One region of the Staphylococcus felis genome, then DNA from elsewhere that is predicted to be linked to it. Evidence: predicted binding sites of a transcription regulator. Region 1 holds the regulator's gene; each other region holds the start of a gene.

Region 1 (8,485 bases):
TGAGTGTGTCAAAGTCCAATTCTCCTATGATATAACCACTTAAATATTTATTCTGAAATTGCTCTTCCTCTGAATCTAGCGCTCTAGGACAAAATAATAGTACATCTTTACCATTCAATTGAAAGAAATCTGGGGATTCCCAAAATGACCCAAAGTTTTCTAAATCTGTCTCGATTTCTCCTACAAATCTCCATTCGCTCTCTGGTTGCTCTGCTTCATAGAGGACTACACAACCAGTTAAATCATCTCTTTGAGCACCTATAATTGCATATAATTTTCCATCTCGTTTAAATACTTTGGGAAAACCAAAATTTTGCGTATAGCCTTTTGGAGGATGAGGAATTGCAGGTGGATTTAATTTTTCAACTTTACCATTATTCATTTTGGCAACAATTTGGCTGCTTTGACGATCCCAGTCTTTTGTTCGATGATTACCTGTATACATCACATAAAGGTTATTTTGATAGGTAAAAGCACTCCCACTATAGACTCCGTGGCTATCATATGCTGAATCAGGCTTTAATAACATACCTTCTCTATGATATTCAACGAGATCTGAACTTGTATAGTAATACCAATACTTCAAACCATGTACTGCCCCAAGTGGAAACCATTGATGCGCAATATGATACTGTCCATTTGTATAAATGAGACCATTGGGATGATTTAAAAGCCCTGACAACGGTTGTATGTGAAATCTTTGACGATATTTAGAAAGACCCACCTTTTCTTTTAGAGCTTCAAATTCATGCTGTGGCATTGATTCTATTGGTCGATACCGTTGATCACGACTCCATTGTTCCATTAACCATTTCCTCCTATACTTATCACAAGTTGATTTGCGTATGAATTTCGTTAAATATACCTCAATGGTTATTTTATCATATTCTCATCCTTTCATGTCATGCTCCTTAACTTCTACATTCGTTTTTCTTATCAAGAGAAATAGTTGGTTATCGTGGCATTCGTATCAAAAAATTCAATCAAAACCTCCTTAAAATTAAGCTTTAAGGAGGCCTGTCATAGTTATTATACTTTTTGGACTGTTATCGTCCATGATGCATCATCGAGCTGTTCAAAATGGTTGATGGGATAATTTTGTTCTGCTGCCCAATTCGGGATAGATTCAGTCGCTTGAGTACAATCAAAATCAATTTTGAGCTCATCTCCAGCGCTTAATTCCTCCATTTTCTTTTGAGCTTCTATTAATGGAAATGGACATACCATTCCTACTGTACCTAATTCATAAATCATATTGTATCCTCCTTTTTTTATGATACACTTACAGATCGTTGAGCCGATTGCACACGTGCTGCTTTTAATGGTTTAACAAATAAAAAGTAACTCATAAACCATGTTCCTAATATCATAAAGGCTAATGCTAACCAGCCTTGCCAAGATAAAGCTGCCGTTGCAACAAGACCATTACCAATAGAACATCCCCCTGCAACTGCTGCACCAAATCCCATACATGCACCACCCAACGCACTGTTACGAATGGTCTTTTTATCAGGTAATCTCCATTTAAATTCGCGTGATCCTCGTGCTGCTATATATGATCCTACAAAAATACCTAAAACTAGAAATACACCCCAATCTAACACCGACACATCTCCTGTCGTTAGAAATTGAACAATATTCGCTGATGGTGTTGTTATCCCTAATCCACCCGCTCTACCTGTAGATTCGCTCATTGGCCATGCGATTAATGCAATGAGACCAATCGCAATCGCAGCAACGAATGGATGTATACGCTTTTCAAATAAAAGGTGACGTATCCCTGTATAACGCGACTTTAATTTTGGAATCGCAATGTTTGATTTTGGCTTACGAAGCGTTTTAACGACGACAAATAATGTAATGCTAATAAGTACAATCAACCATATCCAACCGGGGATTCCAGTTGAAGATGCCATATCAGCGTTGGTAACAGTCGTACTATTGATTTGATCTTTTAGTGGCAATAAAATGCCATATTTGGAAACCGCGGCCAAAAAACCATACATCGCTAATGCTATCCAACTGCCAATTAGCCCTTCACCAGCTCTGTAGTATGTACCAGTAGCGCATCCACCAGCTAGTATTATACCGACACCAAATATAAAAGAACCGATTATCGTACCAATAATGGGAAATGTTCCATTATCAATATGAATAACGCCTGCAGTGTTAAGCCCGTATATGCCAATAGCTTGTATCGTAATCGCAATTAAAAGTGCGTAAAATATTTTATTATTTTTTTGCACGTACATATCTCTAAATCCGCCTGTCAAACAAAAACGAGTACGTTGCATTACAAAACCTAATAACACCCCTACAATTAGTCCACTTATGATTGTCCAAATCAAATAAACCCCTCCTATATCCGATTAACATTATATGAATTATAGAATAAATTATCCCTTTTGACAAGGCCATTTTAAAAATGGATGCTACTATTTACTTTTTAATTCAAACATAAAAGATTCGTTTATTATATGGGGCGTTCTTCAATTCTATTTTTGAGCATCTTTAAAATAGTGGCAAAAAATTATAAGAGGATAAAATTTTTAGAAGCTATTTATGATAGAAGGATAATAATAAACTTAATAGATTAAAAACTTTGTATAGAGTGGTTTACAGAAAAGCATTCATACTCGTTTTGATCGGAAAGAATGACTACAGTTAAGCACTGATATATTTAACTTAAGGAATATTAGCCTCATTTATGAGTACATACAATATAATTGAGCCATACTCCAATAATAAAACTCCCTTCCCAATATTTAAATGTTCCTCAGAAATCGGGTCATCTTTTTCCAATTGATGGCTCGATTTTTTGCATAAAAATAACGAGACTTATCCGGGGCTAAAGTGTCATAAACTTATATCATTTGTCATTAACGATTAAGTTTATTCACGACATTAGTGTATGCGTTATGACAATTTTTATTCTGACTAAAGGCCCCTATATCTCGCGTTCTTTTAATATACTTTTTTATTGAGCAGATAATTATAACCTAGTATCGCCCGTTTACTGTTGCTTTCCATAATTTTTCATAAAGAATAATAATGATTGTAATTCAACACCTAGATCAATTTGGTGAACCTGAACATGATTAGGTGTCACTACGCGTTTAGGTGTGAAATTAAGAATTCCTTTAATACCTGATTTTACTAAATGATCAGTAACTTCTTGAGCTACGGCAGCTGGTGTTGTAAGTATCATTACCTCAATACAGTGTTTTTGAATAACTTCTTCAATTTCTTCCATAGATTTAACTTTGACATTACCGATTTGACTCCCTATAATATTGGGATCAATATCAAACGCCTCAGTAATAGTCATATCATCATGAATTGAGAAGTTATAACTAATTAAAGCCTTACCTAAATGACCTACTCCAATGACACCGATTTTAATAATATCTGCATCGCTCAATTCAGATTTAAAAAATTCTAATAAACTATCTATATTATAGCCATACCCCTTTTTTCCTAACTCACCAAAATACGAAAAATCACGTCGAATTGTTGCAGAATCAATATTTAACCCTTCACTAATCGCTTTAGAGTTGACTCTATCTTCACCTTTAGCTTTTAAAGTGTTAACAAAACGATAATATAGCGGTAGACGTTTTAATGTCGCTCTCGGAATTTTGTTTACCTCTTTCGCCATTTGCAAACCTCCAAATCATTTTCAGATATTTGTGATAAACTTCACAGTATATACACTTACAATTATACCCGAATATAACTAGTAATAAAACAGTAACTATTTTATAGATGAATCATTTATTGTAAAATATAATATTGAGAGGAGTATGCCTAATGATATTAATGCAATTGAATCAAATCTCAAAATCCTTTGATGGCGAAACGATTTTTGAGAATGTTCATTTTGAAATTAAAACTGGAGAGCGTATCGGCATAGTAGGTCGTAACGGTGCGGGAAAATCAACACTAATGAAGCTGATTGCCGGTGTTGAAGGATACGACGAAGGACATATTTCAAAAATTAAAAATTTACGCCTCGGTTATTTGACACAACAAATGACTTTAGACACGCAAAATACCGTGTATGAAGAAATGTCAAAACCATTCGTGTATCATCAATCTTTAGCAGATAAGATGCAAGTCGAAGTTGATTGGTTAAGTCAACACGTTGATCAGCACGATACAACTGCGTATCGAGAACACCTCCAACGTTATGAAAATATCTCAAATGAATTTGAGAAGTTGGGCGGTTATCAAGTGGATAGTAAGATTAAAACTGTTTTAAATGGGCTTAACTTCTCTGAAAAAGACTACCAACGACCGGTGAATGACTTTAGCGGTGGACAAAAAACCCGATTGTCACTTGCTCAAATGTTATTAAGTGAACCTGATTTATTATTACTAGATGAGCCGACCAACCATTTAGATATGGAAACGACACAATGGCTTGAAGATTATTTGAAATTTTTCAAAGGGGCCATTGTCATTATCTCACATGATCGTTATTTTCTAGATAAAATAGTAACACAGATTTACGATGTCTCTCTTGGTGAAGTGAAGCATTATGTCGGTAACTACGAAAAGTTCATTCAACAACGTGATCAATACTTTCAAAAGCGCCTTGCAGAGTATGAACGTCAACAAGCTGAGATTAAGCGACTAGAAAATTTTGTCGACAAAAATATTACAAGAGCTTCTACAAGTGGAATGGCTAAAAGTAGACGCAAAATGTTAGAAAAAATGGAACGTATCGAAAAGCCTATGCTTGATGCAAGAAGTGCCGATATAAAGTTTGACTTTCAACGTAATACGGGAAATGATGTTTTCCATATCCGTCAGCTTGAGATTGGCTACGATTCCCCTATTACATCACCTATCAATTTAGAAGTCACTAAAGGGGATCACATCGCTGTAATTGGGCCCAATGGTATTGGTAAATCTACGTTTATTAAAACTTTAGCTCAACGCTTACCAATACTATCGGGCGAAATCATACCTGGCGCTAATTTGAAGATCGGCTATTATGATCAAAAGCAAGCTGAATTTTCTTCTAACAAAACGATTTTAGATTATGTCTGGGATCAATATAAACATATGCCTGAAAAAGATGTTCGAGCTGTGCTAGGTCGATTTTTGTTCACTCAAGACGATACAAAAAAAATTATTCACGACTTGTCTGGTGGCGAAAAGGCACGTCTACAACTTGCTTTATTGATGTTAGAAGAAAATAATGTACTGATTTTAGACGAGCCGACTAACCATCTTGATATCGATTCTAAAGAGATGCTTGAGCATGCGCTTTTAAATTTTGAAGGGACTCTTATTTTTGTTTCTCATGATCGCTATTTTATTCAAGCACTTGCCAATAAAATATTTGATTTAGATCATAATGGTGGCACTGCTTATTTAGGGCATTATCAGTATTACTTAGATAAATTAGAAGAGCAGCATGCACTTGTAGCACACCAACAATCCCAAACACCTGAATTGAAGACGCATCAATCCAAAGCAACAACACCCGAACACTCAGACTATCAAGATCAAAAAGCCATACGCCGAGATAAACGTAAAATTGAACGTCAAATCGAAGCATTAGAAGCTGAAATTTCACAATTTGAATATCAAATTGAAGCAATAGACCAAAAAATGGTCGATGATACTATTTTAAATGATTATGAACAATCACAATTATTAGCTGACGAGCGAATTGAAATCGAAGCCCAACTAGATCAAATCTTATCCAATTGGGAAGCATTACAATTAAAATTAGCTGATTACGAGACATAAAAATTTAACATGCACAACCGTTGCTGTAAACACGTTTTTCCAATCAGTCATGTTACCGGTAATCGATGTTCAATGAGTGACTTCTTAAAAGAGCCTAACAGATTAGCAAAAGTTAAAGCGTCATTTTGCTAACTGTTAGGCTCTCTTTAAAGTCAAAATGGATTTTCATCAACCTGGATGAATGCTATTTCATACTGAATACATTTCAAGATCCATACTACTTTTTCCATTCAATGTCATATCTCCAAAAATCCCTTTTTGATAAATATAGTAACCCGCTGCACCTATCATGGCTGCATTATCCGTACACAGTTTCGGTTGCGGTATAGAAAGTTCGATATGTCTTTTTTGTGTCTCTACTTCAAGTGCTTTGCGTAACCCTTTGTTACTTGCGACACCGCCTGCAACAATTAACTGTTTGACACCATATGATTCACAAGCGCGCATCGCTTTTTTGACCAATACCTCCACAACACTATTTTGAAAGCTTGTGGCCACATTTTTCGGATCGATTTCTTCACCTTTTTGATTAAGATTATGCAATTTGTTAATCACTGCACTTTTCAATCCACTAAAACTAAAGTCATAGCTATCTGGTTCTAGCCATACTCTCGGAAATGCGTACAAGTCTTCACCTTCTGCTGCCAACTGATCAATAATGGGCCCTCCAGGATAAGATAATCCAATAGTACGAGCGACTTTATCATATGCTTCTCCTACTGCATCATCACGTGTTTCTCCAATCACTTCAAAATTTAAATGATCCTTCATATATACAAGTTCAGTATGACCACCTGACACAATTAAAGCTATTAATGGAAATTTCAACGCTTGTTCAAGTTGGTTTGCATACACATGTCCTGCAATATGATGTACTGGAATTAATGGTTTTTGATGAGCAAATGCTAATGCTTTTGCTGCATTGACCCCTACTAATAAAGCACCAATAAGACCCGGCCCTTGTGTGACTGCAATGGCATCAATATCTGACATTGTCTTTTCAGCAGTCTGTAGTGCATTGTCGATCATAATGGTCATATTTTCAACATGATGACGGCTTGCAACTTCAGGTACAACACCGCCAAAACGTTTGTGACTTTCAATTTGACTTAACACACTGTTACTTAAAATATGCTTGCCATTTTCAACTACACTTACGCTTGTTTCATCACAACTCGTTTCAATCGCAAGTATTAATGTTTGTTTACTCATTTAAATTCACCCACATTACTAATGCATCCTCTCCATCACCATAATAATTTTTTCGACGTCCACCATATTCGAACCCTAACTTTTCATATACATGCTGTGCTGTATGATTTTCTACACGTACTTCTAAACTCATTAATGTTGCAACAGCACTAGCAAAATTCATCACGTATTTTAACATAAGTTGTCCTAACCCTAGTCCGCGATAATTCGGCTCAATCGCTATAGTCGTAATTTGCGCTTGATCTACTACAATCCATATACCGCAGTACCCAATCACTTTATTTTCATATTCCATAATAAAGTAATGGGCAAAATTATTTTCAAGTATTTCGTGATAAAACGCATCAATTGTCCAAGAGCTCCCCATGAAACTTACACGTTCAATATCAGTTACAGCGGGTACATCTTCAACACTCATACGTCTTATGTTTAATTGCTGTTGGATTGCTGCTGATTCAACCAATTTTGTTCAGCCTCCGATAATTTTAAATACTCTGGTACAAAGCTATGAATTGTAACAGGCTCACCTTTTAGCGCATCCATTTTTTCTGCTTGTGGCAAATTCAATTTTTTGTCAAAATGCGACAAATCATCAAATTGAAGTACATCTCTTCCAACTAGTACAACTTTTGAAGCTTGATTCAATTTTTCTAAAAGTGTCTCCAATGCTACATATTGATCTTCCATTATTGCAATTAATTCGCCGTTTTGCCATTGATATATACCAGCATAAACATAGTGACGTCGTGCATCGATAATAGGTACAATCCAACAATCTGTTTCGTCAGTTGTCGCTGCTAATGCTTTTAATGATGAGACACCATATAAATTCAAATTCAGTGTATAAGCTAATGTTTTAGCTGTTGTGACACCAATTCTTAATCCTGTGTACGAACCTGGACCTTTGGCTACTATAATATCGGTTAACGCATTGGGTAAAATGTTAGCCTCTTTTAGTAATGATTCGATAAGGGGCATTAATTGCACAGAATGATTACGTTTAATAGAAGATGTATGTGTGTTTAAAACGTAACCCTCTTTCATAAGTGATACAGATATCGGTTGATTGGATGTATCAATACATAAACTATACACGATCTAATGCCTCCTTCACTGCCAAATAGTGTTCTCCGTGAGCACTGAGACTAATCATTCGTTCATCTTCATTCACAACATCGATTGATATTTTTAAAAAGTCTTCAGGTAAAAAAGGTTCGATAAATTGACTCCATTCAATAACAGTCACTGCATTATCATTAAAGTACTCATCAAACCCTAAATCTTCGTCCGAATCCTCTAAACGATAACAATCCATATGATGAAAGTTTAACGAGTCCCCTTTATAAGATTTTATAATATTAAATGTAGGAGAATTTATCGTTCTTTTGACACCAAGTTCACGACCGATAAATTGTGATAATGTCGTTTTTCCAGCCCCTAAGTTTCCATCTAATAATATGACATCCTTAGCTTTTAAAAACGAAACAAGATGATTTGCAAATTGTTGCAT
Region 2 (8,485 bases), 840 kb from region 1:
CCATTCAACACCAAACGTTAAACAAGGTTGTTGAGCATGCGCTTAGAGTTTGAGCATAACTCGAGCAATTCAAAAAATTGTTCCTCAAATTTTGAAGAATTGCGAAGTTATGCCGAAAACTCTGCATGCGAAACACCGTCTATCACAAGGTTGTTGAGCGCGGAGGTTGGGACAAAAGCGCTTAGGATTTGAGCAGAACCTCATAGCGAACAAAATTGTTTTTTAATTTTGCTGAGCTATGGCGTTCTGCCGAAAATCCTGCTTTTGGGACACCGTTTATCAATTCCCAGAAGACAAGTTCAAGAACTAACCCTCAAAATTTTGTGAAACTGTGTAGTTCTGTTGAGAAGTCAGCAATCGAAACACCGTTCATCAAAGTTGTTGTGCATGCACTTTTAATTTAAAATACTATCAACTAAAAAACGATTTAAGAGGAGGTAAACAATGACTGAAATGAAGCACGTTTTTAAACAAGGAGACGTTTCTAATCCTACATTTGTCGTATTACATGGTACGGGCGGGAACGAGCACGATTTATTCCCAGTAGCGGAATATTTAAATCCAACATATAGTGTTTTAGGTGTTCGTGGCAATATATCTGAAAATGGCATGAATCGTTTTTTCAAGCGCCATGGTGAAGGTCAATATGATGTGGAAGACTTGATGTATCGTACACAAGAACTACACGAATTTTTAGAAAAAGCATCTCAACAATATCATTTCAAATTAGACGATGTCATTTTAGTAGGATTCTCTAATGGCTCTAATATTGCGATTAACCTAATGCTTGATCCAACTATGCCTTATCGTAAAGGCCTTTTGTTCGCACCACTTTATCCGTTATCAGTAGATGATAATCTTGATTTATCAGATCAGACTGTCTTCTTATCAATGGGTAAAAATGACCCGATGGTAACAAGAGCGCAAAGCGATTATGTACAGTCCATTTTCGCAGACCACGGCGCACATGTTACGACACACTGGGTCAATAGCCATGAAATCACAAGAGAGGCACTTGAAGCTGCAAAAGCATCATTATAATATGCCAAAAATAGGCGATGAAGAAATGCTAACCATTGTATTTCTTCATCGCTTTTTTATTGAAATATATTTTTGATACATCGATATGTATGAACTGTGCTATAATGAAAAATTGATAAGATAAGGAGGCTATGTTATGTGGATTATTGTCGCAATACTTTTAATCATTGTCATCATTATTCAACTCTTCTTAAATAATAAAGTGAATAAGACACGACGTGAAATGAGTGGACTCCCTATTGCGAGTTCATTTCCATTAAGTCGAACGATAACGTTAAAATCACCAACAAACTATATGATGGTTGTAAGTACAAATTGTACAGTATGCCAGCGCATCTTCAAGGAATTACAGCATAAAGAATCATTGTCTAACTTATATTTAGTCTTTAAAAATCCAAAACAAGAGGTCGATGATTTTGTAAAGCAAAATCCCCACCTTAATCATGCACATATTGTTACATCTATCCCAAAAGAAGATCTCTTCATTAAGACAACACCATTAACCTATCAAGTCAATCAGCAAGGTGTGATTGAAGATAAAATGTCAGTTGTTAGCCTTAAAGAATTATCACTATAGATGCATTAAGCTATACAACTCTCACCATTGAAAACAACTAAAATCACGAACAAATAGTACTGTATTAACTAAAGACAAGATGCTCAACTTTTTTGGAAAGAGAATGAATCGTCTACACTTAATTGGACATATTCTATGAGAATAGATATTGTTAATTTAAGAAAGTAGACGATTTTATTATAACAAGAGAAAGAAGAACATTTAGTTTAGCATTTAAGTTACAAGTGGTTAGACTATATGAAATTGTACGTGCGTATGATTTAACACCTTAAAAAGGAATAATCAGAGCCAAAAACATGGTGGCTTAGAATTAGAAGATATAATTATAGATACGTTTAATTCGAATCTAAAATAATTTAAATGAAAATAATATTTGAAGCGGAGGGGAAGTTTTGAATTTTGAAAACTCTGAATTTTACACTAATCGTTTAAAAATAAGATCCTTAAATACTTCAGATTATAACTCGTGGTATTTAGGTTTTTCAAAAAGACAAAAATCAAAATATAAAAGTGTCAAAATGTACTGAACCCCAAAAGTTGTACTTTGGTTTAGTATACGATTTCAAAGGTTTGTTTCCTATATTGTGTAGGAGACAAGCCTTTTAATTTTGCTTTAATTCTTGTATTGTTATAAAAATTGATATATTTATGAATTGATTGTTCTAATTCTTGGAATGTTTCAAATGATTGTCCATAATACATTTCTTGTTTTAATAACCCAAAGAAGTTTTCCATTGAGGCATTATCTAAGCAATTGCCTTTTCTAGACATACTTTGAAATACATCATGTTCTTTTAATGACTCAATATAGTTTCTATTTTGATAATGCCATCCTTGATCTGAATGAATTGTCATTCGATAAAAAAGTTGCGGTCTCATTGCTAGTAATTCAGTTAAAGGTTCAATAACAATATCTATAGTAGGACGCTTTGATATACGATAACTTAAGATTTCCAAGTTATATAAGTCCATAAAAGGTGATAAATAGGCCTTTGTTCCATCGCGTAATTTAAATTCTGTAATGTCTGTAACCACTTTTTGATAAGGTCGATCTGTATTAAAACGACGTTTTAATATATTTTTAGCTACTTTACCTATAGTTCCTCTATAAGAATTGTATTTTCTTGTTTTATGCTTAAATTTCGTACATGTTAAATGGTGTTCTTTCATAATTCGTCTTACTTTCTTATGATTGACTGTCATTCCTTTATTAGCCAATGCTTGAGTAACTCGACGATAACCATAAGTATAATCACTTTCTTTACAAATTTGCTTAATAGATTCAACTATATCTATATCTTTTTTAGGTTTTTTGAAACGTTCAAGCCAGTAGTAGTACACGGATTTAGCTATTTCTGTAACTTCAAACAGAAGGCTTAACCCAAATTGATACATTTCATGTAATTCTTTAATGACCTTTACTTTTTCGGATGTTTGCTTCCGTAATGTTGGGTCAAGCGTTGTAACTTTTTTTGATAAGCGATACCTGCTTTCAACATTTCATTTTCATTTCTAAGTCTTTCTAATTCTTCGCGTTCATCTTCTTTTAATGGTAAATGATTATCTGGTTTAACTTTTGTCTGCTTTCTTTTCATTTTAGAAGGACGTCCTCTCTGTTTATTGTCTAAACCGAGAATACCTTCTTCATTAAATTTACGCTGCCAAACGGCTAACATAGCTGGATTAGAAATTTTAAAGTGATTGGCTGTTTCTCGATAAGACAATTTATTTTCTTGTCTAAATCTTAAAACAGATACTTTAAAATCTCTAGTATATTCTTTATTCTGCAATTTTTTATCTAATCCTTTTGGTCCAAATTCCAAATACTGGTTAACCCATCTTTGAAGTATAGAATAATGAGATAGACTATATTTTTTAGCTAATCTCTCATATCCTAAACTACTATTTAAATATTCCTGAACTATTTTTAACTTGATTTCAAATTTATAATGTTTACCCATAAAAATGCACCCCATAAAGTTAGATTTTTTAGTCCAACTTTTGGGGTGCACATCAAAATCAAATTTGCGTTTTTGATTTTACATATTTTTGCATACTTATTTCACTTTGAAAAAGAATCTATAAAAGTATTGCTGTTAACATATATAAGCTTATAGGAAGTACATATCAGCATAGGTGTATGTGTATGATGATGCTAATTACAATTACAGCATCATCATTGGAATTTCATTATGTTACTTCCGTTGCACGAGAATGTTTTGACTTAATGAATCAGGACCACCCATAAAATAGGTGATCCTGGTTAGCTGGAATAAAATAATTTTCTTCTGAAATCACTATTCCTCTATTTCATTTTTTATAAATAGTTACTCATATTTATTTAAAGTTTCGCCTAAGATTTTTAATCCATCACGAACTGTTCCTTCGTTTTGAACAGGTGTGATGTCTTTACCGTGTGTATGCACATTACCTTTGACTTCTAAGCTTTCTACTTCAGCTCCATCTAAAATACTAATACCGATCGCTGATAGTTGTTTAATGACACCTTTTACAAGTGACTCACCAGTGCCACCATATGTTTTAATATCTTTATGCACTGTGATACGACCTACTGGTTTACTGATTTGAATACCTACAGCTCCGTCACCGTGAGTTTCAATCAGATCTAAGTCTAATTTTTTAATCGTACCATCATAGTTATTAATACCACGTGCACCTGTTCCTTTAGTACGAATAGGCGCTTGGATATCTAACGCATCGATATCACCAAAGTTTACAAAGCCGATACCACTTGTACCTTCTGATTGTACTTCATCCTTTACGACCCACTCTTTAACATAGCCCCAGTTATCGAGTACCATATCATTAAAGCCATACGTTTTAGTCAATCCTTTATTTTCAACGCGATCTACATACGCATTTGTAACTGTGAATACACCGCCTGAGATACGGTTGGCAACACCTTGAGTTAATAATCCGTTTGTGTAAACATTATTAGTAGTGATTAATTTTGAATAAATTTTCGCATCATCTGTACCTGATACAAATACACCACTACCATTAACTGGCTCACCTTCACGGCCTACCGATACCTCTCTCACTTCAGCATCAAAGCGAATATCTGGTGTACGGTTCCAAATTGTAATACCCCCTTGGATAACTGTTACACCAAATCCTTGAGGCCCTTCTTCTTTGTGAGTTACATTTGCTTCAACAACATCTACATTTTCGACATCTACTTGAATATCGCCTTTTGCGTCGTCAGCGATTAATGTAACTGCACCATAAGTTGTTACATTATTCAAGACATATTTACCTTGTGCACCTGTTCCATCAAAGTACACTGCATCATTATCTTTATTAGTGCGTAATGTAATATTTTCAATCGTATTATTAGTAGATAGACCCACTAATTGACCTTCTCCTGAAATTTCAATTGTAGCATCTTGTCCTTTTAATGTGACACCAGGTTGTAATACAAATTCACCTTCTAAAGCAATATTTTCTGTTACGATAATCTCGTTGTTTTCTGTATTTGCTTCTTTTAAAGCTTGTAAATCTTTTACTTCAACCACTTGAATCACTCCTTAATTATTTTGAAAAGTTATTGTGTTATAAAAATTATACCACTATCATTTTTAAAATACAGTGATACGCATTCACCACTTCTTTACCCCTTTATCTATAACATTAACATATCATCCAATCGTTCACTTTTGTGACAATTTTGTGAAATAAAACTCTTTCTATTGTGATTATATTCACATTATAATATAATTTAAATTGTTAAGAGATATAATAAGTATACTTAAAAATAACTAAAGAAAGAGCTATTTCGGGAGGTACTGTATTATGGTTAAATGGTTACAACAAAGTAAAATTGCGAGTATTATTTTATTATTGCTTCGCTTATATTTAGGATTTGGCTGGCTAAAATCTGGATTCGGAAAGGTTATGAGTGGAGGCTTTGATGCAGGGGCTTATTTGCAAAATGCAATCGATAATCCTGTTATGTCAGAAGCGGGAGTTCAATATCCAGTATTCACTTGGTTTTTAGACACTATCGTTTTACCAATGACACCTTTGATTAATATTTTGATTCCAACGTTAGAAATCCTGACAGGACTGTTTTTAGTTTTAGGCTTATTCACTACTGTCGGTTCATTTATCGGTTTAGGATTAAACTTTATGTTCTTGTTTGCAGGTACCGTATCTGTCAACCCATTATATATTTTAATTGGCATCTTCATCTTTATGGGGGGCTTTAACAGTGGTAAAATCGGCATCGATTATTATTTAAAATCTTTATTAAGTGCTAAGTTCTTCCAATTTTTCAATTACTATCCAAGACTTCAAAAATTTGAAGATACACACTAATCCAATATATCGTATCTATACTATAGAGGCTAAAACATACATCCTAAAATAAATAACGCTAAGATGATTATAAAAATTCGTCTTAGCGTTTTCTTTTATGATAAAACTTTGTATGAGATGACTTCGTTTATACATGTAATCACCGACTATTATACTAAAAAAAGACACTTTCGTATCATTTAATTCATCACTACAAAAACTAAATTAACGAGGTGTATTATGCATAAAGATTATAAATTACACTTCCAATAGAAACATCCATGTTGATTCCTAATCATGATTGACCACGATATGTGAATGATAGGAAACAATACCCGAGAATGCATTTAAACACCCTCGTGGTACGACTAGACATATCATTAAAGGAAAAACTTCGAAATTTTTCGTAAATGCTTACGAAAACCTCGAAGTTTTTCGATTGCTGATACATATCAGACTTTTTACTTGTATTATTTGGAAGCTAAGTAGCCTGTTGGATTCACTGCGTATTGATTTCCAATACCACCTTGCATGCGTTGGAAATGTAAGTGAGGTCCTGTAGAGTTACCTGTATTACCAGATAATCCAATTTGTTGACCTTCAGACACTGTGTCACCTTTTTTCACATTTAATTGACTCAAGTGCATGTACCATTGATAGTTGTTTGTACCTGCTTCTTGAATAGTGATTTGGTTTCCACCACCATAATTACTCCATCCGCTATCGATTACTCGACCGTCTGTGAAAGAATATACAGGTGTTCCTACAGGCATACCGTAGTCAACACCATAATGCGCTCCACCGCCATGATATTGGCCATATGGTTGCCATTGTGGATATTTATTCAACCATCCAGCTGATCCTGTTGCTTTAGATGAAGCAGGCTTAATATTAGCACTGCCATCATTTTGTGAGCCATTAGTTGTCGGCGCTTGTACTGTAGGTGCTTGACTAGCTGTGTTGTTACCATTTTGCGTACCATAACCTACTTGATTTGTATTGTTTGCTGACCAATGCGTTGTATTATTTTCATCAGCATTGTAACTTTCACTATTATATGAAGATTGATACGGTGTCACGTAGTCTGATTGACCAATATAACCTTGATAGCCATTCGCTTGAATGGATTCATGTGATTGGTTTAATGAGTAATCGTTATCAGTTAAATAATAAATATAGTGTGTATGACCTTCTTCATCTACATATTGTGAATAATACGCGTCATTTTGAAACATTGAAGGATCCCAATTACCATCTAAAGTATGATGACGGTTTCCTAAATTATCTATTGTGACATAATCATGTGTCATTTCTGAATAAGTTGTGTTATAAGATGTAATCCATTGTGCTTGTTCTGCAGCATCTGCTTCACCTTGGATAGCAATACCAGCAGTAACTAAACCTAACGTAGCGATTGTAGCGGTTGTTAATTTTTTCATAAAAATAAGTCCTCCCAATTTGTATTGCATTATTGACTAAACAAATACTAGCACATTTAAATATAAAAATTGACTATGTAAACAACTTTACTCTTTTTTGTAATCAACCTGTAAAAAACTGTAAAAATATACATATATTATTACTATATATACTTTTTTACTTATCATTTCTCACGATAAACTTTGAAAATATCGGCCATTTGGAGTATTTTATTACGAATTCGAAGTTTTATCTTGATATAATTATTATACTTGATATAATAGTTATCGTTGTTAACATTCACTAATAGAAAGGAACTTTTAAAATGACTAAATTACTTTATATTACTGCACATCCCCTAAGCGAACTTGTATCAGCTTCTATGGCTGCTGGTAAAGCATTCTTAGATTCATACAAAGACGCTCATCCTGAAGATGAAATCGTACACATCGACTTATTTAAAGAAGATATCCCTCAAATCGATGCTGACGTCTTCTCTGGATGGGGCAAATTACAAAATGGCGAAACATTAACAGAAGAAGAAAGTCGTAAAGTGAACCGTTTAGGTGAAATCGTTGATGAATTTATCAACGCTGACAAATACGTATTCGTATCACCAATGTGGAACTTATCATTCCCTCCAGTATTAAAAGCCTATTTTGACGCTGTATCAGTTGCTGGTAAAACATTTAAATACACTCCAGAAGGCGCTGTTGGTTTATTAACAGACAAAAAAGCCCTTCACATTCAAGCGCGTGGTGGACTCTATAGTGAAGGACCTGGAACTGAAATGGAACACGGTGATCGCTACATTAAATCATTAATGGGCTTCTACGGTGTCCCTTCATACGATACTGTTATTATTGAAGGTCACAACGCCGCACCTCAGAAAGCAGAAGAAATTAAACAACTTGCAAATCAAAAAGCAGTAGAAATGGGACAACAATTCTAATTTCTCAAAAAGACTTAAGTTAAAAAAATAGCAAGAAGGCATTCATTCACATGAAGCTTTCTTTCAAATAAACTAGTCATACTAATTTAGGAAGTTAAACAATTTATTGTTGATTAACTTCCTTTTTTCATTGTTAAATATGTGATTTCTTGAATAAAAAAGTGACACAAATTATTGTA
Region 3 (8,485 bases), 320 kb from region 1:
GTCACCAAAGAGGTAAAGATACTAAAGATAACATATATCGCAATTTTGGAATGGCGCACCCTGAAGGATACCGAAAAGCTTTGCGTTTAATGAAGCAAGCTGAAAAGTTTAATCGCCCTATTTTTACATTTATTGATACAAAAGGTGCATATCCTGGTAAATCGGCTGAAGAGCGCGGTCAAAGTGAATCTATTGCAAAAAATTTAGTTGAAATGGCTTCGATCAATGTACCTATTATCTCTATTGTAATTGGTGAAGGAGGAAGTGGTGGTGCACTTGGTTTAGGGGTTAGCAATCGCTTGTTAATGCTTGAAAATAGTACATATTCAGTTATATCACCAGAAGGCGCTGCTGGCATTCTATGGAAAGATAGCTCACTTGCAAAAATAGCGGCAGAAACAATGAAAATAACTGCATATGATTTACAAGAGTTGAATATTGCTGATAAAGTCGTTAAAGAACCATTAGGTGGAGCGCATCATGATATTGAGATGCTTGCAAAGCAAATTAAAAAAGAATTTGTTGCGCAGTTAAAAGATTTTACGCATATGGAACCTATTGATATTAAAGAAGACCGTTTCAACAAGTTTAGAAATATTGGTACATTTGTAGAGTAACTGTTAATGATTGAGGACTACATAACGCGTATAAGTTGTGTAGCGCTCAATCATTTTTTGTTGATTTTATAGTGACTTGAAAGTAATTACTACTTTAATTTTTATGGTTCTATAGTAAATCGGACTGGTGTATAAATAATTTCATTTATTTGATTGTTCCATAAAGCCTCGCTTTTCTAGACGCCTCAGAAGTCTCGGCTTAGGAATCAATCAAATTTGCTATATTTATTCACACCTCTAAGTTATAAAGTATGTTTTACTAACTCAATTTTACTGATTTATGTTGTATTAAAAGAGGCATTAATGTTCAAGACTTTATGATCACACAACGAAAAAGGCGTTAAGCAATTCATTATTGCATAACGCCTTAATTTAATGCGACCAGTCCAATTTGACTGAGAGCCATTTTTATATGATTTTTGATAAAGAACAATGTAACTTGCTTTCATTTTGCAATGTAAAAAGTCAAATATATAATTAGGATTTGCCATATTAATCTTTTTAAGTCATATCTTGTATAATCCGCTATATAAAAACGTTTACACTTTATAGTTTGCTTGTTTTTAATGGAATGATGCGCTATTTTGTGGTATTTTTAACTTAACAACTATGCAAAAGAGGGTATGTCTCATGAAAAAAATTGCAGTTTTAACAAGCGGTGGAGATTCTCCTGGCATGAATGCAGCAATTCGTGCGGTAGTGAGAAAAGCAATCTATCACAATATTGAAGTTTATGGTGTCTACCAAGGTTATCTTGGTTTAATTAATGACGATATCCATAAGCTGGAATTAGGTTCAGTAGGGGATACTATACAAAGAGGCGGAACATTCTTATATTCTGCAAGATGTCCAGAATTTAAAGAAAAGGATGTAAGAGCTAAAGGAATCGAAAATTTAAGAAAACGGGGAATTGAAGGCCTTGTTGTTATTGGTGGTGACGGAAGTTATCGCGGTGCACAACGTATTAGTGAAGAGTGTAAGGATATTCAAACAATTGGTATACCAGGTACTATCGATAATGATATTAATGGAACTGACTTCACTATTGGATTTGATACAGCTTTAAATACAATTATCGATTCCGTGGATAAGATTCGAGACACGGCATCAAGTCATGCGCGCACATTTATTATTGAAGTGATGGGGCGCGACTGTGGTGACTTAGCTTTATGGTCTGGTTTGGCAGTAGGAGCTGAGACAATTATTACACCTGAAACAAGCTATGACATGAAAGACATCGCCGAAAAAATCCAACATGGTATTGATCGTGGTAAAAAGCACTCCATTATCATAGTAGCTGAAGGTTGTATGACCGGAGATTCATGTGCATCTGAGTTAACGAAATACATTAATGTGGATGCACGTGTGTCTGTATTAGGTCATATTCAACGTGGTGGTAGTCCTACAGGGGCAGATAGAGTCTTAGCTTCTCGTCTAGGTGGATACGCTGTAGAATTATTAATGTCTGGTGATTCAGCAAAAGGTGTAGGTATTAAGGATAATAAACTCATCGCTACAGATTTTAATACAATCTTTAACGGAAGTTCAGAGGTTAAATATACACAACGCATGTTAGATTTGACTAAGGAATTATCGATATAATCTAGGAGGCATTATTTATGAAAAGAACAAAAATCGTATGTACGATTGGACCAGCTTCAGAATCTGAAGAAATGTTAGAAAAGTTAATGAGAGCTGGAATGAATGTGGCTCGTTTAAACTTTTCACATGGGTCACATGAAGAACATGCTGCACGTATCACATCGATACGTAAAGTTGCGAAAAAGTTAAATTTAAATATAGGTATTTTATTAGATACAAAAGGGCCTGAAATTCGAACGCATGATATGAAAGATGGCATCATTACATTAGAAAAAGGGTCAGATGTCATTGTAAGCATGTCACAAGTAGAAGGCACACCTGAGAAATTTTCTGTAACATATCCTGAATTAATTAATGATATTCATGTTGGTTCATTTATTTTATTAGATGATGGATTAATCGAATTAAAAGTTAAAGAAATTCACGAAAATAGTGGCGAGATTTTATGTGAAGTTTTAAACACTGGTGAATTAAAGAATAAAAAAGGTGTTAACTTACCAGGTGTTAAAGTAAACTTACCAGGTATAACAGAAAAAGACGCAGAAGATATTCGTTTTGGGATTGAACAAGATGTTGACTTTATAGCAGCAAGTTTTGTACGTCGTGCGAGTGATGTTCTTGAGATTCGTAAAATTTTAGAAGATGTCAATAATCAAAACATTAGTATTATTCCAAAAATCGAAAATCAAGAAGGTATTGATAATATAGACGATATTCTTGAAGTATCTGACGGACTAATGGTTGCTCGTGGCGATATGGGTGTTGAAATACCACCAGAAACAGTACCAATTGTGCAAAAAGACTTAATCCGAAAATGTAATAAGTTAGGTAAACCTGTCATTACTGCAACGCAAATGCTTGACTCAATGCAACGTAATCCACGTGCTACTCGAGCAGAAGCATCAGACGTTGCTAATGCGATTTATGATGGTACAGATGCTGTTATGTTATCGGGCGAAACAGCAGCAGGTGCATATCCTGAAGAAGCTGTTAAAGCTATGAACAGTATCGCTTGTGCAGCTGAACAAGCACAAGATTATAAAAAATTACTTTCTGACCGCACTAAACTAGTTGAAACATCACTTGTCAATGCAATTGGGGTATCAGTGGCTCATACAGCGCTCAATTTAAATGTTAAGGCCATTTTAGCATCAACAGAAAGCGGTAATACAGCACGTACGATTTCAAAATACCGTCCAAAGTCAGACGTTATAGCGGTAACACCATTTGAAACAACTGCACGTCAATGTAGTTTAGTTTGGGGTGTTTATCCTGTTGTACGTGAAGGAAATTATACGACAGACGAACTACTCAACAATGCTGTAGCAACTGCGATTGAAACAGAACGCGTTCAAAATGGTGATTTAATCATCATAACTGCAGGTGTGCCTACTGGTGAATCTGGAACAACTAATTTAATGAAGCTTCATTTAATCGGGGAAGATATCGCTAGTGGTCAAGGTATTGGTCGTTCATCAGTTTGTGGGCGTACAGTTGTAGCTGAAACAGCACAAGATCTTGAAGGCAAAGACCTTAGAAATGCTATTATTATCACACCTTCAGTAGATAATGAAATTGTACCGTTCCTTGATCAAGCTGCAGGACTTGTTACTGAAGAAGGGGGATTAACATCTCCAAGTGCCATCATCGGTTTAGAAAAAGGTATCCCTACAATTGTTGGCGTTAACAATGTAACAAAACAAATACCAAATGATATACTTGTTACAGTAGATTCTGCACAAGGTAAAATATTCGAGGGCTACGCTAACGTACTATAATCAAACATAAAGCCCAAACATTGAAGACGAATTCGTATAATATGCGCATTCGTCTTTTTTAATTCCTAATCATATCATGAGAAAAATAGCCTAGACAATGTTCTTCATGAAAGTTATTATTTTCTTCTCTATACATAATAATTGAAAATAAAATAATTTTAAGAGAAAATGATAAAAGATATATCCTAACTGCAGCATGCGGTATTACATAATATAAGCGTTAATCGACAAACATACAGTTGAATGATATGTTATTTTTACAATATTAGTGTTAATTAAAAACAAATCAATCGCTATCAATTCTTTTTATTGATATTGATAAATAATGCGAATGATGATGATAGTCTTATATAAAAGCGTAATTTAAAAATGATAAACCCTTATGTCATGCGATTTTTAGGATATATTTAGAAATTTACACACCATTAATGTTTGATAATTCAGAATTTAGGAGTTCTTAAAATGTTCACAAATATATATTTATTGGCTATAATGATATTGAAAGCCATTATAAAGAACGAATATAAAGTAAAGGGGAAATTATTATGGCAGAATTAAAGAAAGGTCTTGAAGGGGTAATCGCAGCAGAAACTAAAATCAGTTCTATTATCGATAGTCAGCTCACTTATGCAGGCTATGACATAGATGATTTAACTGAAAATGCTGAATTTGAAGAGATTATTTTCTTGTTGTGGAATTACCGTTTGCCGAATCAAAAAGAATTGACTGAATTAAAAGAAAAGTTATATAAATATATGACTTTGAATCCACGCATGTACAGTCATTTTGAAGAGTATGCGACGGATGAAGTTCACCCAATGACAGCATTACGAACATCAGTATCTTATCTTGCACATTTTGATGAACATGCTGATGACAATGATGAAAGTGCATTGCAAGAACGGGCGATTAGAATTCAAGCTAAAATAGCATCGCTAGTGACGTCATTTGCACGCGTACGAGAAGGAAAAGAGCCTGTTAAACCAGATGCATCATTGAGTTATGCAGCGAATTTTCTGTATATGTTAAGAGGGGAAAAACCTACTGATGTAGAGGTTGAAGGATTTAATAAAGCGCTAATTTTGCATGCTGACCATGAACTAAACGCTTCAGCATTTACAGCGCGTTGTGCAGTATCATCACTATCAGATATGTATTCAGGAATTACTGCAGCTGTTGGTTCATTAAAGGGACCTCTACATGGCGGTGCGAATGAACGAGTAATGAAAATGCTAAAAGAAATTGGTTCAATTGATAATGTTGAACCATATTTGGAAAAAGCATTTGAAAATAAAGAAAAAGTGATGGGCTTTGGTCACAGAGTATACAAAAACGGAGACCCAAGAGCGAAGTATTTAAAAGAAATGAGTCGTAAAATAACAGAAGAAACAGGTCAAAAAGAACTATTCGAAATGTCAGTTAAAATTGCTGATATTATGAAAGACAAAAAAGGACTGCTTCCAAATGTCGATTTCTTCAGTGCGACTGTCTATCATAGTATGAATATTGAATATGATTTGTTTACACCAATTTTTGCAGTCAGTAGAACAGCTGGTTGGACAGCGCATATTCTTGAACAATTAAGAGACAACAGAATTATGCGTCCTCGTGCAACTTATGTTGGTGAAGTTGATCGTAAATACACATCAATTGATGAACGTTAATTATAAAATGTTTAATCATAAAAGCTATTAGTGGAGGTATTCAAACGATGAGTGAAAAAATTATAAAAACTGAAAGTGGATTACAAGTACCAAATGAACCTATTATCCCATTTATTATTGGTGACGGTATAGGCCCGGATATTTGGAGTGCAGCAAGTCGCGTTATTGATGAAGCTGTCAAAAAAGCATATAACGGTGACAAAAAAATAGCGTGGAAAGAAGTTTTAGCAGGTCAAAAAGCATTTGATGAAACTGGAGAATGGCTTCCAGCAGAAACTTTAGATACGATTAAGTCATATTTAATCGCTATTAAAGGCCCACTTACAACACCGATTGGTGGGGGGATTCGTTCTTTAAACGTTGCTTTACGTCAAGAATTAGACTTGTTTACATGTTTACGTCCTGTAAGATGGTTCCAAGGTGTACCATCTCCTGTTAAACGACCAGAAGATGTTGACATGGTGATTTTCCGTGAAAATACAGAAGATATCTATGCTGGTATTGAGTTCAAAGAGGGTTCTGATGAAGTTAAAAAAGTCATCGAATTTTTACAAAATGAAATGGGAGCTAAAAATATCCGATTCCCTGAAACGTCAGGAATTGGTATCAAACCAGTTTCTAAAGAAGGAACTGAAAGACTCGTTCGCTCAGCGATTCAATATGCTTTAGATAATAACCGAAAAACTGTGACGTTAGTGCATAAAGGTAACATTATGAAATTTACTGAAGGTGCATTTAAACAATGGGGTTATGATTTAGCTGAAAGAGAATTCGGAGATAAAGTGTTTACTTGGCAACAATATGACAAAATCGTTGATGAAAAAGGTAAAGACGAAGCAAATGCTGCTCAAGATCAAGCGGTTAAAGACGGTAAAATTGTAATTAAAGATTCAATTGCTGACATTTTCTTACAACAAATTTTAACTCGCCCAGAAGATCATGATGTAGTTGCGACAATGAATTTAAATGGTGATTACATTTCTGATGCTCTTGCTGCTCAAGTCGGTGGTATAGGAATTGCACCAGGTGCCAATATCAACTACGAAACAGGACATGCCATTTTTGAAGCGACTCACGGTACAGCACCAAAATACGCAGGATTAAATAAAGTTAATCCATCGTCTGTATTACTTTCAGGTGTGCTTATGTTAGAACATTTAGGTTGGCAAGAAGCTGCAGATTTAATCACGCAATCAGTTGAAAAAACGATTGCTTCAAAAGTAGTAACGTATGATTTTGCTCGTTTAATGGAAGGTGCGACTGAAGTTAAAACATCTGAATTTGCAGATGCATTAATACAAAATTTGTAATAAATCTATAGCTTAATCAATTTCGGATAAGATTGCCAAAAAAGGTCAATCTTATCCTTTTTTTAATATAATTATCAAGTTGTTAATCAAAGGGCTTAAATATTATCAATTTAAAAGAGAAATTGAATATAACTTTAACTTTATGTAATGATTGTATTAAGATACTGTAAAATCACTTAATGACATATGATTTTTAAGTTGATTTTAAGTTATAATGAAGAAAAAGATGATTAGGAGGTAACGTCATGGCTCAAAGAGTGCTTGTTGTTGATGACGAACAATCCATTGTTACATTATTAAAATACAATCTTGAACAAGCAGGGTATATTGTGGAAATTGCTCAAGATGGTGAAGAAGCGTTAATAAAAGTTGAAGAAACAAAACCAGATCTTATTGTATTAGATGTTATGTTGCCTAAAAAAGATGGTATTGAAGTGTGTAAGACTATAAGGTCTGACAAGAATCAAGTCCCTATATTAATGTTAACAGCTAAAGACGATGAATTTGATCGTGTTTTAGGTCTTGAGCTAGGTGCGGATGACTATATGACAAAACCTTTTTCGCCAAGAGAAGTTGTTGCACGTGTTAAAGCGATTTTGCGACGCTCTTCATATACACAAGTTGCAAATAGCTCCGAACAAGATGAAGATATTGTCATTGGGGCGATAAGAATTCGGCCGGACTTCTTTGAGGTGTATCGCAACGATGAATTGCTTGAGCTGACTCCTAAAGAATTTGAACTATTACTCTATCTAGTTGAAAGACAAGGACGTGTTATTACTAGAGAGCATATGTTAAACTCAGTTTGGAACTATGAATTTGCAGGGGATTCTCGTATAGTAGATGTACATATAAGCCATTTGCGTGATAAACTTGAAGAAAATCCTAAACAACCTCAATTTATTAAAACGGTTCGTGGTTTAGGCTATAAATTGGAGAGACCTAAATAAATGCTTAAATTTTATCATAAATTATTAATAATACTTACAACAATTACTGTTGTAAGTTTTCTTCTATTAGGATTTATTGTACATAATGCGATTTATACCATCTCAGTTGAAGATCAAAAAAATGAATTAACGAAACAATCACAACAAATTCTGTCATTACACTACGAAAATAATGATGCTCGAATTCAACTGTTGTCTGATATTTATAAAGCTAATATGCTTATCATAGAAGGCAATCGTAAATATAAGTTTAATTCGAGTGATAATTATTCAATAGAAAAACGGGAACGCGAAATCACTAATCAGTTATCGACAGAAACAAGTGCCTATATTTTAAATGGTAAAAAAGGGGAGTATTTATTCGGTTATAAGAATAATGACGTTACAATATTAATTAGTGGTAAATATACAATGGTTTATAACTTGCAATTAGAGTTTTGGAAATATCTCATCTTGGTTGGGATGTTTATCATTGCGCTCATATATTTTTCAGTGCGTTATATTAATCGTACATATATTCAACCGATTAACGAGGTATCATATGCTGCATCTTTATTAACGGAA
Region 4 (8,485 bases), 1.1 Mb from region 1:
GTTTTTTGTCCATTACATGATCAAAAAATTGATTTAAACAGTGGTGAAGTTCAAGAACCAGATGAAGGCTGTGTTGCGACATATGCGGTAGAAGTAAAGGATGGAGATATATACGTATGTCTCTAATCGAAAAGGGTAAAGTTTATTTAGTGGGAGCAGGACCAGGCAATCCGCTCTACTTAACTCGCAAAGCCGAACGATGTATACAAAAAGCGGACGTTATTTTATACGATCAACTTGTAAACCCCTTTATTTTACAATTATCAAAACCAAGTGCGGAATGGATTCATGTTGGGAAAACGCCTTATACAAAATATATAAAACAAGAACGTATCAATGCATTATTAGTTGAAAAAGCGAATGAATATCAGACAGTTGTTCGACTTAAAGGTGGAGATCCAGCGATATTTGGACGTGTTGCTGAAGAAGTCGAAACATTAAAAGCGCATGGTATTCACTTTGAAATCGTTCCAGGTGTTACAGCAGCAAGTGCAGCAGTGAGTCAATTAGAGAGAGGATTAACTGAAAGAAATGTATCTACAAATATTACATTTACAACAGGACACTTCAAAAATAACGAAGACAATGAAATTGATATCACAACGTTAACTCACAATGGAACATTAGCGATATATATGGGGATTAAACGCTTGCCGCAACTAATGCAACAGATTAAGTCGCATATTCAAAAAGACTTTCCAGTGGCAGTTGTGTTCAATGCATCATGTCATAATCAATATATCGTGACAGGTACTGTAACAACGATAGTCGATCGAATAGCACAATTACCGGAACGACTCGGCCCAGGTATCACTATCGTTGGAGATGTAGCAAGAGAGATTCAGTCTGACACAGTATTACCTTTACAATCTCCAGACATTATTTTATTACAAGGACCAAAAGACGCTTGTTTATCACTTGCATATGACTTATATGAACAAGGTCAAGTGGCCTATCTAGATTACCAAAATGATAATACTATTCACCACACTCAGCGTCAAAAAATAACTGAGTTGATCCAACAGACACGTATTACAGAAATCATTAAATTATAAAAAGAATCAAAAGGCAAGGATAAAAAGCAGTAGGATTAGAGTCTGGGGCATCAATCCCAAAAATAATAGCGTAGAGATGATTGAATCACCTCTATGCTTTTCTTTTATCAATCATTCGTATTGTTTGGCTCGCATTTCCTAGGGGATGGGTCGAGCCCTGGTCTCGACGCTCATCCTATTCCCTCAGGCGTCTCGCCAACAATACGACGTTATATATGTGTCATTTTACATCAAAACACTTTAAAAAAGCCTTTTTCGTAGCATTTAATTGTAGAAAAACTTCGAGATATTTATGTCCCAGCCTGGTCCAGATGAAAAAACTGCTATATCCTAGCCTTTTTTAAATAGATGAATCTATTTTACGTAAATCATAAATAAATTTTATGAAACTTTAATTTAAAGTTCATTAAATATGCTAGGATATATGAGAATACAATAAAAAAGGGGGATTTAAATGAAAAATAGGATTTTACCCATCATACTAATGATATGTTGTGTAATGGGGATATTACTTGCATTCGATGGTCCATCTGTTCATGCAGACGAACTAGTACCATCAAATCAACAATCTGGTGAAACTGTAGAAAAGGTTGATACAGTTATACCCAAATCTCAAGCTGATACAGAAAGTCAAGTGACTGAACAAGATACAACGACAGAACTTTCTAATGACAATCCAGAGCAATCATCAAAAGTAAATGCACTCAAAGCAAATCAAAACCAAGAGATAAATAAAATCGAATCACAACAAGATAATGTTAAGCAATCAGAAACAGTACCGTCAATAGAGCCTGAAGACACAGCGCAAAATACTGATTCAATGAAAGCTGAAGGTGCACAACAACCAGCACTGCGAGCTACTACACAATCTGAAAATAGCAATCAAGCTCATGATACGAAGCGTACGATTTTACATACAAATGACATACATGGGCGAATGGTGGAAGAAGATGGTCGTGTCATTGGGTTGCCTAAACTTAAGGCAATCAAAGAACAAAAGCAGCCTGATTTAATGGTTGACGCGGGCGATGCATTCCAAGGATTGCCTCTTTCGAATCAATCTAAAGGTGAAGAAATGGCTAAAGCAATGAATGAAGTCGGCTATGATGCGATGGCAGCTGGAAATCATGAATTTGACTTTGGTTATGACCAATTGAAAAAATTAGAAGGGATGTTAAACTTTCCAATCTTAAGTTCTAACGTGTATAAAGACGGAAAATTATCCTTTAAACCTTCAGTCATCATTGAAAAAAAGGGTTTGAAATATGGTGTAATCGGTGTGACGACACCCGAAACCAAAACGAAGACAAGTCCTGTAGGGATTAAAGGCGTGACATTTACAGATCCATTAAAAAGTGTCATACGTGAAATGGATAAGCTCAACGGTCAAGTGGATATTTTTGTTATTTTATCTCATTTAGGCATTGATGAAACGACGAAAGAGGTATGGCGTGGTGATTATTTAACGAAACAGTTAAGTCAGAATAAAAACTATCAAGTCCCTATTTTTGTCATTGATGGTCATTCACATTCTGTACTACAAAACGGTGAAACTTTTGGACATGATCTCCTTGCACAAACTGGTACAGCACTTGCAAATATTGGCCAAATTACATTTGATTATCATGATGCACATGTTGAAAATGCGAAAGCGTCATTGATTTCAGCTGAAGATGTCAAAAATGTCGTTCCTAATGCAGCATTACAAAATCAAGTGGAACAAGCTAATAAGCAATTTTTAGCGGAAACATCAGAAGTGATTGTTCCAAATCATACCATCGATTTGATGGGAGAACGTGAAGCGGTTCGTACAGGTGAGACAAATCTAGGCAATGCTATCGCTGATGCTATGGAGGCATATGGTCAAACTGGATTTAGTCATCCATCAGATTTTGCAGTTACGAACAGTGGTGGCATTCGAGCATCAATTAAAAAAGGAGAAGTTACCCTTAATGACATTATGACTGTTTTGCCATTTGGTAATACAATTGCACAAATTCAAGTTAAAGGAGATGATGTTCTAAAAGCCTTTGAACAAAGTCTAAGTGCACAAGTTGTAGAAACAAATGGTCAAAAGCAACTCGCTGCTAGTGGTGGGTTCCTTCAGATTTCTCGTTCTATTCGTGTTTATTATGATTTAGACCAAGAACCTGGGAACCGCGTTCGTGAAGTGCAATTATTTAATCATCAAACAAATCGATTTGAACCACTTGATTTAAATCGAACATATTATGTTGCGACAAATGATTTTACCGCTTCAGGTGGAGATGGCTATGATATGTTTATCGGCCCTCGTGAAGAAGGGGTATCTCTTGATAAAGTTTTTGCAGATTACTTGAAGGTGGCAGATCTTTCGCAATATGATACGACACAACCAGTTCGTATCATTAATGGTGTACCCGAGTCAACATCTCAAAATACATCAGAAGGGCAGCCTGAAATCGAGAAGATACAAACACATCCAAAAGTCGAACAACAACAGATTGGACAGGCATCAGGATTTTCAAACGATAGCGCAACGCAACAAACAAATACTTCTCATTCAGTTGCAACAATATCTAATTCTCATCTACAAGCGTTAGGCAATGCTTCAGAAACGTTGAACGTGGCATCAGGAAAAATGATGCTATGGGATAAAACGATTACTGAATCAAAACATCATTTGCAGCTTACATCAGTAGACGAGACATTTAGCAATGAACACTCTACAGCTCAAAAGAATAATCATGCGCGTGTTGACGTTTTACCTGAAACAGGAACGAATGAAGCAATACCACTAGGATTAGGCCTTATGATGATAGGTGCAGGTATGGTCGTAGTGAGGTTTAGACGTCATCATTCACAAATTTAAAATGAAGTATCAGACTAGATTGACGCCATAGTTGAAGGTGTGCAATCTGGTCTTTTTTTGGAATGGCAAGCTTTTTGAGACTGGAAGTGGTGTTCAACTGTTTTGATAGGGATTCTCCTTAGTTAAATAGGCATTTCCCTAATATCGTGAAAAATTGAACAAAGGTAAAATAGTGATAACTAGGAAAGTCTATGGGAATGAGGAGGATAAAAATGGCAAAATTTGGATTAAATTTTTTTAAGCCAACTGAAAAGTTCAATGGCAACTGGTCAGTATTGGAGCATAAAAGCCGTGAATGGGAGAAAATGTATCGAGAAAGATGGAGTCATGACAAAGTTGTGCGTACGACCCATGGTGTGAATTGTACGGGATCGTGCTCTTGGAAAGTATTTGTCAAAAACGGTGTCATTACATGGGAAAATCAACAAATTGACTATCCAAGTTGTGGCCCAGATATGCCAGAGTTTGAGCCGCGTGGATGTCCTCGTGGTGCTTCTTTTTCTTGGTATGAGTACAGTCCATTGCGTATTAAATATCCATATATTAGAGGGAAACTTTGGGAATTGTGGACCGCTGCATTAGAAGAACATCAAGACCCTATAAAAGCTTGGGCCTCTATCGTAGAAGATGAGGACAAAGCGCGTATATACAAATCTGCACGAGGAAAAGGCGGCCATATTCGTGCAAAGTGGAAAGATGTCTCTCAATTAATTGCAGCACAATTAATTTATACTATCAAAAAAGATGGTCCGGACCGTATAGCTGGATTCACACCAATTCCTGCGATGTCTATGATTAGCTATGCAGCGGGCGCGAGATTTATCTCACTTCTAGGTGGAGAAATGTTAAGTTTTTATGATTGGTATGCTGACTTACCACCTGCTTCACCACAAATTTGGGGTGAACAAACAGATGTACCAGAATCAAGTGATTGGTATAACGCATCCTATATTATGATGTGGGGATCAAATGTCCCGTTAACACGTACGCCAGATGCACACTTTATGACGGAAGTTCGTTATAAGGGCGCAAAAGTGGTTTCTGTAGCGCCAGACTATGCCGAAAATGTCAAGTTTGCAGATAACTGGCTAGCCCCTAATCCAGGTACCGATGCGGCATTAGCACAAGCAATGACACATGTTATCTTACAAGAATTTTATGAAGACCAACCGTCGGAAATGTTTATCAATTATGCGAAACAATATTCAGATATGCCATTTATTATTCGCCTTGATCAAGATGATAACGGTTATAAAGCTGGACGATTTTTGCGTTCGAGTGACTTTGGAGGTACGACTGAAAATAGTGAGTGGAAACCAGTTGTGATTGATGCAAACACCGACACAATTCAAGTTCCAAATGGCACAATGGGACAGCGCTGGGAAGAAGGTAAACAATGGAACTTAAAGCTTGAAAATGAAAATGGTGAAGCAATTGACCCTGCCATGACAGTTGCGAATGGAGCACACAGCATTGAAACGATTCAGTTTCCATATTTTGATAATGATGGGAATGGAATTTTTGAACGTCCTATACCAGTTCGTCACGTTAAACTAGCGAATGATGAGGACGTATTAGTGACTACAGTTTACGACTTAATGGCAAGTCAATACGGTGTTAAACGCTTTAATCATGTGCTTGAAGCAAAAGGATTTGATGATACTGAATCGTTTTATACACCAGCATGGCAAGAAAAAGTAACTGGTGTTAAAGCCAACGTGATTACACAAGTGGCACGAGAATTTGCTCAAAATGCGATTGATACAGGTGGCCGCTCTATGATTATTATGGGTGCGGGTATTAATCATTGGTTCAACTCAGATACGATTTATCGTTCAATCCTTAACCTAGTGATTTTATGTGGATGTCAAGGCGTCAATGGTGGCGGATGGGCACATTATGTAGGTCAAGAAAAATGTCGTCCAATTGAAGGATGGAGTACGATTGCTTTTGCCAAAGACTGGCAAGGTCCACCACGTCTACAAAACGGGACAAGTTGGTTCTATTTTGCAACGGATCAGTGGAAATATGAAGAATCAGGTGTTGACCGATTAGCCTCTCCTTTAGCGGATAGTATTAAATTGCAACATCCAGCAGACTATAACGTTTTAGCAGCACGTAATGGCTGGCTGCCATCTTACCCGCAATTTGACCGCAATAGTTTGTTATGGGGAGAAGAATCGCGAGACCGCGGTGAATTTACAAATGAAGCGATTTTAAAACAAGCGATTGAAGATGTAAAGACACGTCAAACTAAATTTGCTGTTGAAAATCCAGGATTACGCAAAAATCATCCGAAAACCTTATTCGTGTGGCGTTCAAACTTAATCTCAAGTTCGGCTAAAGGTCAAGAATATTTTATGAAACACTTACTTGGAACAAAATCTGCGTTAATGGCTGAACCTAATGAAAAAGATAAGCCTGAAGAGATTGAGTGGAGCGATGATACTGTTGGAAAGTTAGATTTGCTTGTATCGCTTGATTTTCGTATGACGGCGACACCTTTATATTCCGATATTGTGTTACCTGCAGCAACATGGTACGAAAAACATGATATTTCATCTACAGATATGCATCCATTTATTCATCCGTTCAATCCGGCTATTGATCCATTATGGGAGTCGCGTTCAGATTGGGACATCTTTAAAACTATTAGTAAAACATTTTCAGAGATGTCACGTGTGCATTTACGAGGAACGTTTAAAGATGTTGTGACGTCTCCTTTAGCGCATGATTCAAAGCAAGAAATCTCTCTTGCATACGGTAAAGTCTATGACTGGACTAAGGGAGAAGTTGAAGCTATACCAGGAAAGACGATGCCAGGATTTGCAGTTGTTGACCGTACGTATACAGATGTTCACGATAAGTTCATTTCAGTCGGACCATTACTTGAAAATGGCAAAGTAGGAGCCCATGGCGTGAGCTTCTCTGTTAAAGAAGAGTACGACGAATTACGTAGCATGGTCGGAACATGGGATGATGATACGGTGAAAAAGAATAAGCCACGTATTGATACAGCGCGTAAAGTGGCAGATGTCATTTTAAACGTATCATCAGCATCTAATGGACGTGTATCTCAAAAATCATATGAAGATTTAGAAGCACAAACAGGAGTGACACTGAAAGATATTTCCGCAGAACGAGCATCCGAGAAGATTACATTTTTAAACATTACATCTCAACCTCGTGAAGTCATTCCAACAGCGGTATTCCCAGGGTCTAATAAACAAGGGCGTCGCTATTCTCCATTCACTACGAATATTGAACGCCTTGTACCTTTTAGAACATTGACAGGTCGTCAAAGCTACTACATCGACCATGAAGTCTTTTTACAATTTGGTGAGGCATTGCCTGTATATAAACCGACATTACCGCCAATGGTATTTGGTACAAAAGATAAAGAAGTCAAAGGTGGCGTAGATGCACTTGTGTTGAGATATTTAACACCACATGGGAAATGGAATATTCATTCAACGTATCAAGATAATCAACATATGTTAACACTTTTCAGAGGTGGGCCTACAGTATGGATTTCAAATGAAGATGCGGTACAACATGATATTCAAGACAATGATTGGTTAGAAGTTTATAACAGAAATGGCGTTGTGACAGCGAGGGCTGTCGTTTCTCATCGTATGCCTAGAGGGACAATGTTTATGTATCACGCACAAGATAAACATATCGAAACACCGGGATCCGAAATATCTGGAACGCGAGGCGGGTCACATAACGCTCCGACACGAATTCACTTAAAGCCGACACAATTAATGGGAGGATATGCACAGATTAGTTATTCATTTAACTACTATGGTCCCATTGGAAATCAACGAGATGTGTATGTTGCAGTGAGAAAGATGAAAGAGGTGGATTGGCTTGAAGATTAAAGCGCAAGTAGCAATGGTATTAAATCTAGACAAATGTATTGGGTGTCATACGTGTAGTGTGACCTGTAAAAGTACATGGACAAATCGACCTGGTGCAGAATATATGTGGTTTAACAACGTCGAAACAAAGCCAGGTATTGGCTATCCAAAAAGATGGGAAGATCAAGATCATTATAAAGGGGGATGGACACTTAATAAAAAAGGTAAGCTAGAACTAAAATCTGGCACACGTATTAATAAAATTGCCTTAGGTAAAATATTCTACAATCCTGATATGCCAGTGATTAAAGATTATTATGAGCCTTGGACGTATAATTATGAACACCTTACGACTGCTAAAAATTCAAAGCATACGCCTGTTGCTAAAGCGCATTCAGTCATGACGGGTAATCGTATGGATATTGATTGGGGACCAAACTGGGAAGATGATTTAGCAGGTGGTCATATAACAGGACCACAAGACCCTAATATTCAAAAAATTGAGGAAGACATCAAATTTAATTTTGATCAAACGTTTATGATGTATTTGCCGAGATTATGCGAACATTGTTTAAACCCAAGTTGTGTCGCATCATGCCCTTCTGGAGCAATGTATAAACGAGATGAAGATGGCATTGTACTCGTAGACCAAGATGCATGTCGTGGTTGGCGTTACTGTATGACAGGTTGCCCATACAAGAAGGTTTATTTTAATT

What was found. The regulator Rex, encoded in region 1, represses fermentation and respiration genes when NADH is low (regulators of the CRP and FNR family bind a similar motif). The targets are predictions, from matches to a motif close to TTGTGAAATATTTCACAA.
Region 2: C7J90_RS03860 (DoxX family membrane protein) is a predicted target of Rex. The motif match lies at 5,329-5,346, and genes of this name have one in related genera.
Region 3: C7J90_RS10020 (citrate synthase) is a predicted target of Rex. The motif match lies at 4,452-4,469, and genes of this name have one in related genera.
Region 4: C7J90_RS05055 (nitrate reductase subunit alpha) is a predicted target of Rex. The motif match lies at 4,051-4,068, and genes of this name have one in related genera.

The regions. Positions count from the first base shown of each region.
Region 1 covers NZ_CP027770.1:2,454,202-2,462,686, forward strand. The annotation lists gene C7J90_RS11735 (sucrose-6-phosphate hydrolase) at 1-805, opposite strand, end outside; gene C7J90_RS11740 (sulfurtransferase TusA family protein) at 1,030-1,254, opposite strand; gene C7J90_RS11745 (YeeE/YedE family protein) at 1,272-2,348, opposite strand; gene C7J90_RS11750 (redox-sensing transcriptional repressor Rex) at 3,014-3,658, opposite strand; gene C7J90_RS11755 (ABC-F family ATP-binding cassette domain-containing protein) at 3,811-5,763, shown strand; gene tsaD (tRNA (adenosine(37)-N6)-threonylcarbamoyltransferase complex transferase subunit TsaD) at 5,953-6,975, opposite strand; gene rimI (ribosomal protein S18-alanine N-acetyltransferase) at 6,968-7,393, opposite strand; gene tsaB (tRNA (adenosine(37)-N6)-threonylcarbamoyltransferase complex dimerization subunit type 1 TsaB) at 7,405-8,070, opposite strand; gene tsaE (tRNA (adenosine(37)-N6)-threonylcarbamoyltransferase complex ATPase subunit type 1 TsaE) at 8,063-8,485, opposite strand, start outside.
Region 2 covers NZ_CP027770.1:813,448-821,932, reverse strand. The annotation lists gene mhqE (ring-cleaving dioxygenase MhqE) at 1-21, shown strand, start outside; gene C7J90_RS03885 (alpha/beta hydrolase) at 454-1,041, shown strand; gene C7J90_RS03880 (hypothetical protein) at 1,178-1,618, shown strand; gene C7J90_RS03875 (IS3 family transposase) at 2,168-3,013, opposite strand; gene C7J90_RS03870 (transposase) at 3,037-3,579, opposite strand; gene C7J90_RS03865 (hypothetical protein) at 3,946-5,154, opposite strand; gene C7J90_RS03860 (DoxX family membrane protein) at 5,432-5,956, shown strand; gene C7J90_RS03855 (M23 family metallopeptidase) at 6,406-7,374, opposite strand; gene C7J90_RS03850 (FMN-dependent NADH-azoreductase) at 7,680-8,306, shown strand.
Region 3 covers NZ_CP027770.1:2,134,423-2,142,907, reverse strand. The annotation lists gene C7J90_RS10035 (acetyl-CoA carboxylase carboxyltransferase subunit alpha) at 1-617, shown strand, start outside; gene pfkA (6-phosphofructokinase) at 1,248-2,219, shown strand; gene pyk (pyruvate kinase) at 2,237-3,997, shown strand; gene C7J90_RS10020 (citrate synthase) at 4,543-5,661, shown strand; gene icd (NADP-dependent isocitrate dehydrogenase) at 5,709-6,971, shown strand; gene C7J90_RS10010 (response regulator transcription factor) at 7,217-7,921, shown strand; gene pnpS (two-component system histidine kinase PnpS) at 7,922-8,485, shown strand, end outside.
Region 4 covers NZ_CP027770.1:1,104,815-1,113,299, forward strand. The annotation lists gene nirD (nitrite reductase small subunit NirD) at 1-126, shown strand, start outside; gene cobA (uroporphyrinogen-III C-methyltransferase) at 117-1,055, shown strand; gene C7J90_RS12240 (5'-nucleotidase C-terminal domain-containing protein) at 1,510-3,906, shown strand; gene C7J90_RS05055 (nitrate reductase subunit alpha) at 4,119-7,790, shown strand; gene narH (nitrate reductase subunit beta) at 7,780-8,485, shown strand, end outside.